DNA from 3 places in the Pradoshia eiseniae genome. Region 3 is predicted to be linked to each of the others. Evidence: riboswitches for the same ligand, from Rfam matches in the RefSeq annotation. Region 3 holds a riboswitch; each other region holds the start of a gene.

Region 1 (3,278 bases), on a different contig from region 3:
GTGATTGCTGCCGAAAAGGTGCAGCCTGTCCCATGAGTATGCCTCGTTCTGACTCGCTTTGTCGTCATCTTAAAGGAACGGCCATTGGCAAAATAAACGGCGTCCGTCGCAAAATCCGGGTTATCCATATGCCCGCCCTTTATGACGACGCAACCTGCCCCTAGCTCAAGCAAATGCTCTGCCGCCTTTTCGACTTGACTGTCATGGCGGATGGACATCCCCGTCAAAACCTCGGCTTCGGGTATGTTTGGCGTAATGACCGTACTAAGCGGAATCAAATGATCCCGCAAGTCACGCACAGCCTCCATCCCGAGCAATTGTGCCCCTCCCTTTGCGACCATGACCGGGTCCACAACAAGCTGCAAGTCTCTCTTTCTCAGAATCTCCGCTATCTCTTGAATGATTTCACCGGAGGCAAGCATCCCGGTCTTGACTGCTCGCACAGGCAAATCATTTAAGACTGCCTCCGCCTGCGACCGGACAAATTGCGGAGTCGTTGTCAAAATATCATGAACACCCATCGTGTTTTGAGCGGTTAAAGCTGTAATGACGGAAGTACCAAACACCCCCAGCTCTTGGAACGTTTTCAAGTCAGCCTGAATCCCTGCACCGCCGCCAGAATCAGATCCGGCAATTGTCATCACTACATTCATGCTTCCCCCCTCCCGCTCGCATGGACAAATAATCGATCCAAAAAGGCAGCTTGAAAAGAAGCTGGATAAGGACTTGTTTGATAGGCTTCCTCACTTGCTTTTTTATACAGGAACAGTCCTTCAGCAAGCCTGTCTAATCGATGACTGTCACATGATGCCAGGATGGCTGTGCAAACAGAGCTGAGTAAGCACCCGCTGCCCGTGACTTGAGTAATCATCTCATGTCCGCCCTCTACCCAGCGTTCTCGTTCACCGTCCGTGAGATAATCCTTCTCTCCGGTCACAATAACTAGGCATCCATGTTCCAATGCTACCTTTTTTGCCTCCCTTTCCAGATGAATGGCTCCCGTGCCGCTGTCCACTCCCTTTTGCTCCCACTCAGCTCCCACGAGTGCAGCGAGCTCGCCAAGATTACAGCGAATGGCATCAATATGAACCTCTTGAAGTAACTCTCTTACTGCTTCCTTCCTATACGTGGCAGCCCCGACAGCGACCGGGTCAAGCAGTACAGGCATTCCCCTCTTATTGGCAGCCTTGCCCGCTTTCAGCATCGCCCGCCTCATCTGCGGATTAAGGGTGCCGATATTGATGGAAAGCGCCGATGCCACTTCGACAATCTCCTCCACCTCATCCGGTCCATCCGCCATAACCGGTGATGCCCCAATCGCAAGCAGTCCATTTGCCTGGAGATTGGCCGCTACATAATTCGTGATGCAATGAATGAGTGGATTCCTATCCCGGACTTGTGTGAATACAGTTGTTCCTTCAAATAAATAGTTCATCTTCTCTCCTCCATTTTGTCGATGGACGCAAGAAAGAAAAAGCCCCTCTATCTCACTAGCAAGAATAGAAGGGCCTAGCATCAGAATCGCTTCTGATGTTTATTGCTCCCTACGCCAGTATTAACTAAGACAGGTTCTAAGGGTCAGGTTTTAACCTTCTCAACTCCATAAGAGTCCCCCCGCAATCAAATTATTTAGTTTTAGGAAACAAATAAAGCTCTCCAAATAATAGATGGAGAGCTAAAATATACACAAATTAAGGCGTGTTATACTTTGCTCCCTACGCTAGTGTTAACTAAGTCAGGTTCTAAGGGTCAGGTTCTACCTTCTCAACTCCTAAGAGTCCCCCTGCAAATCATTTGATTGGTTTTACCTTATCAAAATCTTGTATCTTTTTCAATAATATATGGAAAATAAAAAACATATTGATTAATTATTTTACATAGTTTACCATATAGTTAAATTATTTTTAACCGAATAAAAATATATAACAGAGGAGCGAAAAAATGAAACCCATGTTAACCTTGACGGATTTCAGCCAAATCAAAGCCCTATCCGATCCTTTTCGGGCAGAGATTATGATGCGTCTCATGGAAAAACCTTATACAGGCCAGCAATTATCCGAGCATTTCGGCATGTCACGAGCCAAGATTCATTATCATATTAAGGACTTAGAAAAAAACGGGTTAATTGAAATCGTATATACCGAGGAAAAGAACGGAATCATCCAGAAGTTCTATCAATCAGTCGCCGCCGGATTTATACCGGCCGATCAACTATTACCATATAAAGAGGTTAGCGAATCTGCCAGGCAGTTAATCTTACAAATGAATGAACGATCTAAAAAACATATCCTGTCTGCTCCCGAGGAATCCTTTATCATGGATAAAGCTTCAGAAGACCCTTCCGAATGGAATTTTGTCGGTTCACTTTGGGAATTCACTGCAACAAGGGTGCAATTTCAAGCATGGGTTAAAAAATACCATAATTTGATGAACGAATTAACTAGCTTGGCAAAGGACGCTGAAAAGAATCCTGACAGTAAGGTGTACTTTGTTTCCACTACTGCCCTGCAGATTGATGAGCCATCCATGGATCGATATAAGGAGAAAGAAAAGAATCAAGATTGATTCTTTTTTTATCACCAACAGTCAGTTTTTATTTAACCGATTAAATAATTTTTAAGGAGATTAAATATGAATTTCTTCCGAGCAAACAAAAACTTTTCCTGGCTTTTATTAGGTAGAATCATTACGAATATTGGGGACAGCCTATATTACATAGCCGCCACATGGCTAGTCTATGACCTTGGCGGAAGCGCTTTTTATTCTGGTTTAGCGGGTTTCTTGATTTTATTTCCCAAAGTTCTTCAATTTTTATTCGGTCCCTTCATTGATAGGTGGCACCCCAAGAAAATCCTCACTTGTACTCAGTTGTTACAATGTATCCTTCTGCTCATGATCCCTTGCGCTTATTTTTTCAATCTATTAACCATACAGTTTTTGCTCATCATCATGCCCCTTATCGCTATCATCGAACAGTTCTCTTATCCAACTCAGAATAAACTCTTGCCTTTAGTGCTCAAGAAAGAGGACTTACTAAAAGGCAATACCTATTTTTCGTTTGCTTATCAAGGAATCGATCTTATCTTTAACGCCTTTGCGGGCATACTTGTAGCTTTGATTGGTGCCATCTCTTTATTCTTGGTCGACTCCATCACTTTTGCCACCTGCGCAATGATATTTAGTCTTTTAAAACTTTCTCATCTTCCAATAGACAATACACCTGTGAAACATTCGTATCATACATACATAAAAGAATTATCAGAAGGCCTGTCACTCGT
Region 2 (3,278 bases), on a different contig from region 3:
TTGGCAATTTTTTGGATGGGTACGAAAAGGGCAGGTTCCACCCAGCTTTGATTCAACTGCTTATCGATGTATTCAGTCGAGTTATCAAGTATTTTCGCGACCTCATCTTTTTTCGACTCATCAAATTGTTCTGGGACGATTCCGACCTGCTGGGCTGTTCCATTGATGGCAAGACCCTTTCCATTACGGTCAAAAATCTCGCCCCTCTGCGCTTTTGTGGAGCCAATACCTATCTTCTCATCTTTCTGCAAGTCCGGGAAAATAAAGGTCGTATCCCAGTCGATATACCAGTTCTCTTCTTCATCACGCGTTTCTTTCTTTAATTCTACTTCCTTATCAAACTCGATTTCTCCAGCGATGGAGTTCATCTTTACCTGAATCGGAAGCGTAACCTGCTCTTTATCCTCGTGCTCCTGTTCCTCTTCAAAATTGGTTTTCACCTCTAAATCGGTAATGCCAAGATCACTATATACTTTTTCATACCGATCGACGAAATCCTCACTTTTAAAGGTTTCCTTAGTGGAAGCCGAAAGATAATCCGCATACATATCATCAAATTTCTGCTCGTTCCACAGCTTCACATAATCTTTCAGCCGGCTTTCTGGCTGAACAGAATCATCTCTGCATCCTGCTGCAACCAATAATAATAAAAATAAAAAGCTTGCTAGAATTCTTTTTTTACTCACGGATTCTGCCCCCTCTCGAATCAATGTCTTAATTATAACAAAAGAGCGAATATTTATTGAGAAAAATTGTCCTTGCCTATTAGACTAAGGAGTAACAGACACATGTGATATATCTATTTAACAAAGGGTTAGGATATTTATTTTTCGAAATAGATTGATTTACTTACTAATTTTGGTAAGCTAATAGATAATTCATATAAACAGCACTAGGGGTGTCTTGCAAAAGGCTGAGATGGAGCTGGCGTTTCCTCCGAACCCTTTGAACCTGACCTAGTTCATGCTAGCGGAGGGAAGGTGAAATTATGAGGGATGACGTGTATTCCATTCATCCTGACCTTCCAATTGATTGGTCAGGGTTTTCTGATGTTAAAAGACTATGAACTAAATATGTATATCTACTAGGGGCGCCAATGGCTGAGAAGAACCCTTTGAACCTGATCTAGTTCATACTAGCGGAGGGAAGTAGGAATGATGAAGCTAGTATGACTTCTACCATTTACCACTTTCCATTTGTGAGAGTGGTTTTTATTTTGGTCTCCCCTTCCATTCAGTACCCATACGGCAATTACACTCCCTGCTGTTTATATGGTCGTCAATAGTATACGAGGAGGAAATTACATGGACACGTTTACTGAAAGATTGCACGCACACATTCAACCGATTTGGGAGCAAATCATCAGCATCTATTCGAATAAGTTTTAAGAAAAGGAACATTGCTGGAGGAAAAATTCGTTCATTGTTTAAAGGGCTAATTTAACAAACCGTAATCGAAGAAAGGTGAGTGTAAACCATGAACCGGACAAAAAAACTGACCATGACCGCTTTACTCGCAGCCATCACGAGTATATCCAGCAGCCTGATTTTCATCCCGATTGGATTCGCAAAGATATTCCCAATCCAGCATCTCGTAAACCTGCTTTCAGCTGTCCTATTGGGCCCGGCCTACGCCATTATGCAAGCCTTCCTCTCCTCCACTATCAGGAATATAATCGGAACGGGCAGCCTATTCGCCTATCCCGGAAGCATGATTGGCGCCTTCCTGGCAGCCATCCTTTACAGCAAGACAAAAAATATTGGGCTATCTGCCCTTGGCGAAGTAATCGGCACCGGCATACTAGGGGCAATCGCGACCTATCCCATAGCCGTTTTAATCCTCGGAGAAGAAATGACCATTTTCGGACTCATCCCTGCCTTCACGATCAGTTCCTTCACGGGAGCCTTATTGGGATATACTTTATTGAACCTATTAATCAGAAAACGGGTCATCCTGCCAGGTGGACAAAAGGTAAGGTAGCATAATCAAATTTGATGCAGCTCTATGCTTATAGAAGGCTTGCCGTATAATGTGACCTGCTCCTAGTCAGTAGAGAAAGTAAAACAAGCCGCCTCCATAAAGGAAGCGGCTTACTTTCTAGTGGCATAATGGCTCCATTACAATTTTTGTATATGTGTTATGTTAAAAGTGTCTTCATATTTCAATCCAAATCCCAATAATCTATCCATAAATATATGTGCTAGCCAGATAATTGATATTATGAGTAAATAAACATTTGAAAAGTAAAAGTAACTGATAAAGAAAAGTAGCGGTACAATCAAACTGTGTCCGAAATTATAAACAATGGCGCCAATTTTTTTATTCATTGCATAACCAATCATAGTTATATCAGGAACTAATAAAAGGACAAAAAACAGCCAAACCGGGAAATTTAGGTACACGTAAATATAAAAAGAAATGGCAAAGGCAATTCCATTTTCGATACGGACGATTCTTTTAACTGTCATTATAAATTCCTCTTATCGCTGCTTTTGAAGAGTTCAAACAGCAAATCCTCAATCACTTCTTTATTCTCTGTATATTTTTCTTCTTTTATCAGCTCTTTAACGTTTTTCAATGTCTTTGATGCTTGTTCATAAAACTGAATTTTCCCATCAATATTTGATAGCTTTTGCTCAATTAACCATACGGTTGAATTGTTACATTCTGCTGATATTGGTTTGTCTTTTAATATGAGCAATTGTTGAATCTCTTTAATTGTGAAGCCCAAATGCTTTAATACGATGATAAGCTGCAGCTGCTTTTCACTATCTTCATCATATTCTCGATACCCATTGTCTCGCCTTTTAGGCTTCAATATCTGCTCTTTCTCATAATAACGAATCGTATCCGTTTGAATCTTATATTTCTTAGAGAAATCTTTGATTTGCATATGAACCACTCTCCCAATACCACCATAACATTGGAGTATTGTCTAAGGTCAAGGGTATAAATATATATATATTTATAAATCAATTGAAAAAGAGTCACTTCTTAATCTTTACCATTTCCCCTCCCGCTAATCTGCAGCCTTTTATTAATAGGCTGTTATCGTAAAGATTATTGCTTAGGGAAGCTGCTATTCATTTTACTGTACAATTTTAGATTGAGAGCGCCTCCTTGAACAGAGGGACAGGTTAGCTTTAGAAGGGTTTCTATCATCCATATCGAATTATATGGTTATAGTATTTGAAGCAGTGACTAATAAAGATAAATGGAGAGGGTTAATTTTGAGGCTGTTGACGGTTCTAATTATTTTATTATTAGTAGTATTTTCG
Region 3 (3,278 bases):
TTTATCGTCAATTCACTTCTTTTTTATGAGTTTTTGACAGGCTTTTCACCATCATCCTTAATTAAAACAACCCTTAATCAAGAAGAGTTGGCGTATCACATATAATTTCCTCCAGGAAATTTACACCCAAATAAGGTAGAAAACATAATAAAAAGCCGGAGAACCTCTATTCCAAATTTAAGAGGATTCTCCGGCCTGATAGTCTTACTTTTACTTCTTTTCCAGCTCATTTTTATATTCAACCCATTTTCGTATAGATAACATAACATCCTTCAATGCTTCTCCACTAGGTGTCAATTCATATTGGACTTTCTTTAAAGAACCATCTAAATAACTCTTTTTCACTAATTCCTCCTTCACTAATTCATTCAATCTTTCTGTCAGGACCCTGTCAGAGATTCCTTCAATCCGTCCAATTAATTCATGATATCTTTTCGGTCCATCCAGCAATGAGTATATGATAATCCCCATCCATTTTCGGCCGATAAATTCTATTGTCTTGTGAAAATCACTGCATATATGTAGCTTTGGACCATGATCTGTGGCTTCTGGCATAGAAATCGCCTCCATCTTTATGCTCTTATTATCATAACATGAATCTTATGCATTGACATGTTAACTTACTAATGGTAAGTTAACCAATATATAAAAACTAACTTTAAGTAAGTTTACAAGGAGAATAACCATGTCACAATTAGAACAAATTATCAAACAGCGTAAGTCCGTTCGAAGCTATGATCCCCAATTTCAAATTGACAAGCGTGAAATTCTTGAATTATTAAGCATTGCAGCCAATGCACCATCATCAAGCAACCTGCAGCCATGGCGTTTTATCGTTATCCAAAACAAAGAGCTTCAAAAAGAGATCCGGACACTTGGCTTCAACCAGGCGCAAATCGAAGAGTCGTCGGCAATCGTTGCCGTTATAGGTGATAGCGAAGCTTACAAAAACGTAGAAAAAATCTATTCCCTTAATGTTGAAAAAGGCTATATGGACCAATCTATCGCTGATCGGACAATCAAACAAACATTGAATGCATATCCAACAATGCCGAAGGAAGGATTAAAGGAAATTGCCGCTTATGATGCCGGCGCAATTGCCATGCAATTCATGCTGCTCGCCAAAGATCGCGGCTACGATACAATCACGATGGGCGGCTTCGACAAAGATGCATTCGCCAAACGCTTTGACCTGCCAGACAATCTCTTCCCAATTACTTTAATTGCTATCGGTAAGGCTCTAGCACCTGCATTCAATACTTCACGCCTGCCAATCGAATCTTTAACAACCTACTTTGATTAAATAGAAAAGACCGCAATAAAGGTTAGCCAATAACCTTTATCGCGGTCTTTCTTGTCTCCGTATTAAACAAATCAATAATGAGCTGCCTTCTTCAAGAGTAATCTTGGTGCTGAAGAGAAGAGCAGCATAATAACCCCGCCTGATACAATTACGCTCGGAAGCAAATAAGACAGATTATACAGGAGGGAGAAGATGATAACAGACTGCCCGTCCGCAGCCCCCGCTCCAAAGAAGACGACTCCCGCGATAAAGTGGGCAAGAAAACGCAATGAGCTTCCTACAAGAATCCCGCCTATTACATAAAGAATATTGGTTCTTCTATTGTTTCCGTTTGGTTGGACCAGACTGAAAAGGAGCCCCGATAAACCTACCGCTGAAAAAGCCACGATATAATCTAGAATTCCTTGAACTGGTGTCAGAATATAGGCCGTTCCTGATACGATTTGCAATAGACCCAATAACAGCCCGGTTACAACACCGCCTTTTACACCCCACCGCAAGGCCATCAAAAAGACTGGTACCATGGCAATTGATACGCTTCCTCCTTGTGCCCATAAACTAAAAGACATGATGTTTCCAAGCAAATCAAAAATAAATGCCATAGCCGCAAAAATAGCCACCTCAACCAAATACAACAAACGGTTATTTCTCATCATTGTTCCCCTTTCTTTTTGGAGGAGTACCTGAATCTTTCGAGAAAACGGGCTTATAAAATGCAAAAGAGCAATGTATGTCAAAAATGGCACACATTGCTCTCTTACAAATAGCATATATCCGCCACATTCCTACGCTAGAATTATCTAACAGGTTCGGAGGGTCAGAATTCGAACATTCACTCTCAGCCTCATGGGCTCCCCTTGTGGAATAAATTATATTCATTTTCTTATATGATACTAGAAGGAATTGCCAATAGCAAGGAGATTTCCTTACGCAGTCATCTCTTCCGTCATCTCTGGTGCTTCATCTTCATTTGCTTCATATTTCTTCTCAGATTGAGCAATAATGACAGCACAGGAAGCATCACCTGTAATATTTACGGCCGTACGCGTCATATCCAATAAGCGGTCAATTCCAAGAATAAGGCCAATTCCCTCGACCGGCAAGCCCACCTGTTCAAGTACCATAGCAAGTAGAATCAACCCGGCTCCTGGTACACCCGCTGTCCCAACACTGGCCAGAACCGCTGTCAGGATAACTGTCAACAATTGAGGAACCGTCAAATCAACGCCGTACGTTTGTGCAATAAAGACAACCGCAACCCCTTGAAGAATTCCTGTTCCGTCCATATTAATCGTTGCTCCAAGAGGCTGCACAAAGCTGCTGATGTTCTTTGGCACGTTAAGCGCTTTTTGAGCTGTTTCCATTGCTACTGGAAGAGCTGCACTGCTTGAAGACGTACTGAATCCCACAGCAATTGCCGGGAAAAACTTCTTAAAGAAATCTAGTGGATTGCTTCGTCCAAGCAGGGAAATCGCTCCGCCATATACAACAACTGTATGAATAAAGAGAGCTAACACAACCACAATCATGTAAAGGCCCATGCTCTTAATCGCAGCAATCCCTTGGCTACCGACTGCTGTTGCTACAAGAGCAAACGTAGCATAAGGAGCCGCCTTCATGATCATGTTGACAAGGTAAACCATTAATTCTTGTCCTTGTTCCAATAAATCAATAATGCCCTTCGTTTTTGAACCAAGCGCAGAAATTCCAAGCCCAAAGAAAATAGACATAACAATTACTTGAAGCATATTTCCTTCTGCCATGGCTTGAATAGGGTTTTTCGGAATGATATTTATGAGAGTATCTATTACTGAGGGAGCTTGACTAGCAGTGTATTCAGCAGCAGAGATATTTACTTGAGAGCCGGCACCCGGCTTGATTAACAAGGCAAGTCCAATACCGATGGTGATGGCAAAAGCAGTTGTGAAAAGGAAATATAGCATTGTCTTTCCGCCAATACGGCCTAGCTTTTTTG

What was found. A riboswitch is a leader RNA that binds a small molecule or an ion and turns the genes downstream of it on or off. The one in region 3 is predicted to bind thiamine pyrophosphate.
Region 1: linked by a shared signal. The riboswitch ahead of thiM (hydroxyethylthiazole kinase) and the one ahead of thiT (energy-coupled thiamine transporter ThiT) in region 3 are both predicted to bind thiamine pyrophosphate.
Region 2: linked by a shared signal. The riboswitch ahead of thiW (energy coupling factor transporter S component ThiW) and the one ahead of thiT (energy-coupled thiamine transporter ThiT) in region 3 are both predicted to bind thiamine pyrophosphate.

Annotation. Positions count from the first base shown of each region.
Region 1 is NZ_PKOZ01000001.1:413,613-416,890, reverse strand. Features, by position in the region: gene thiD (bifunctional hydroxymethylpyrimidine kinase/phosphomethylpyrimidine kinase) at 1-653, opposite strand, end outside; gene thiM (hydroxyethylthiazole kinase) at 650-1,435, opposite strand; TPP riboswitch at 1,525-1,626, opposite strand; TPP riboswitch at 1,696-1,795, opposite strand; gene CYL18_RS02010 (ArsR/SmtB family transcription factor) at 1,942-2,565, shown strand; gene CYL18_RS02005 (MFS transporter) at 2,632-3,278, shown strand, end outside.
Region 2 is NZ_PKOZ01000018.1:3,389-6,666, reverse strand. Features, by position in the region: gene CYL18_RS17205 (penicillin-binding transpeptidase domain-containing protein) at 1-686, opposite strand, end outside; TPP riboswitch at 885-996, shown strand; TPP riboswitch at 1,077-1,164, shown strand; gene thiW (energy coupling factor transporter S component ThiW) at 1,477-1,980, shown strand; gene CYL18_RS17195 (DUF4260 domain-containing protein) at 2,118-2,468, opposite strand; gene CYL18_RS17190 (MerR family transcriptional regulator) at 2,468-2,893, opposite strand; gene CYL18_RS19745 (DUF4181 domain-containing protein) at 3,177-3,278, shown strand, end outside.
Region 3 is NZ_PKOZ01000004.1:233,520-236,797, forward strand. Features, by position in the region: gene CYL18_RS09760 (winged helix-turn-helix transcriptional regulator) at 211-555, opposite strand; gene CYL18_RS09765 (nitroreductase family protein) at 686-1,303, shown strand; gene thiT (energy-coupled thiamine transporter ThiT) at 1,375-1,959, opposite strand; TPP riboswitch at 2,069-2,171, opposite strand; gene CYL18_RS09775 (dicarboxylate/amino acid:cation symporter) at 2,230-3,278, opposite strand, start outside.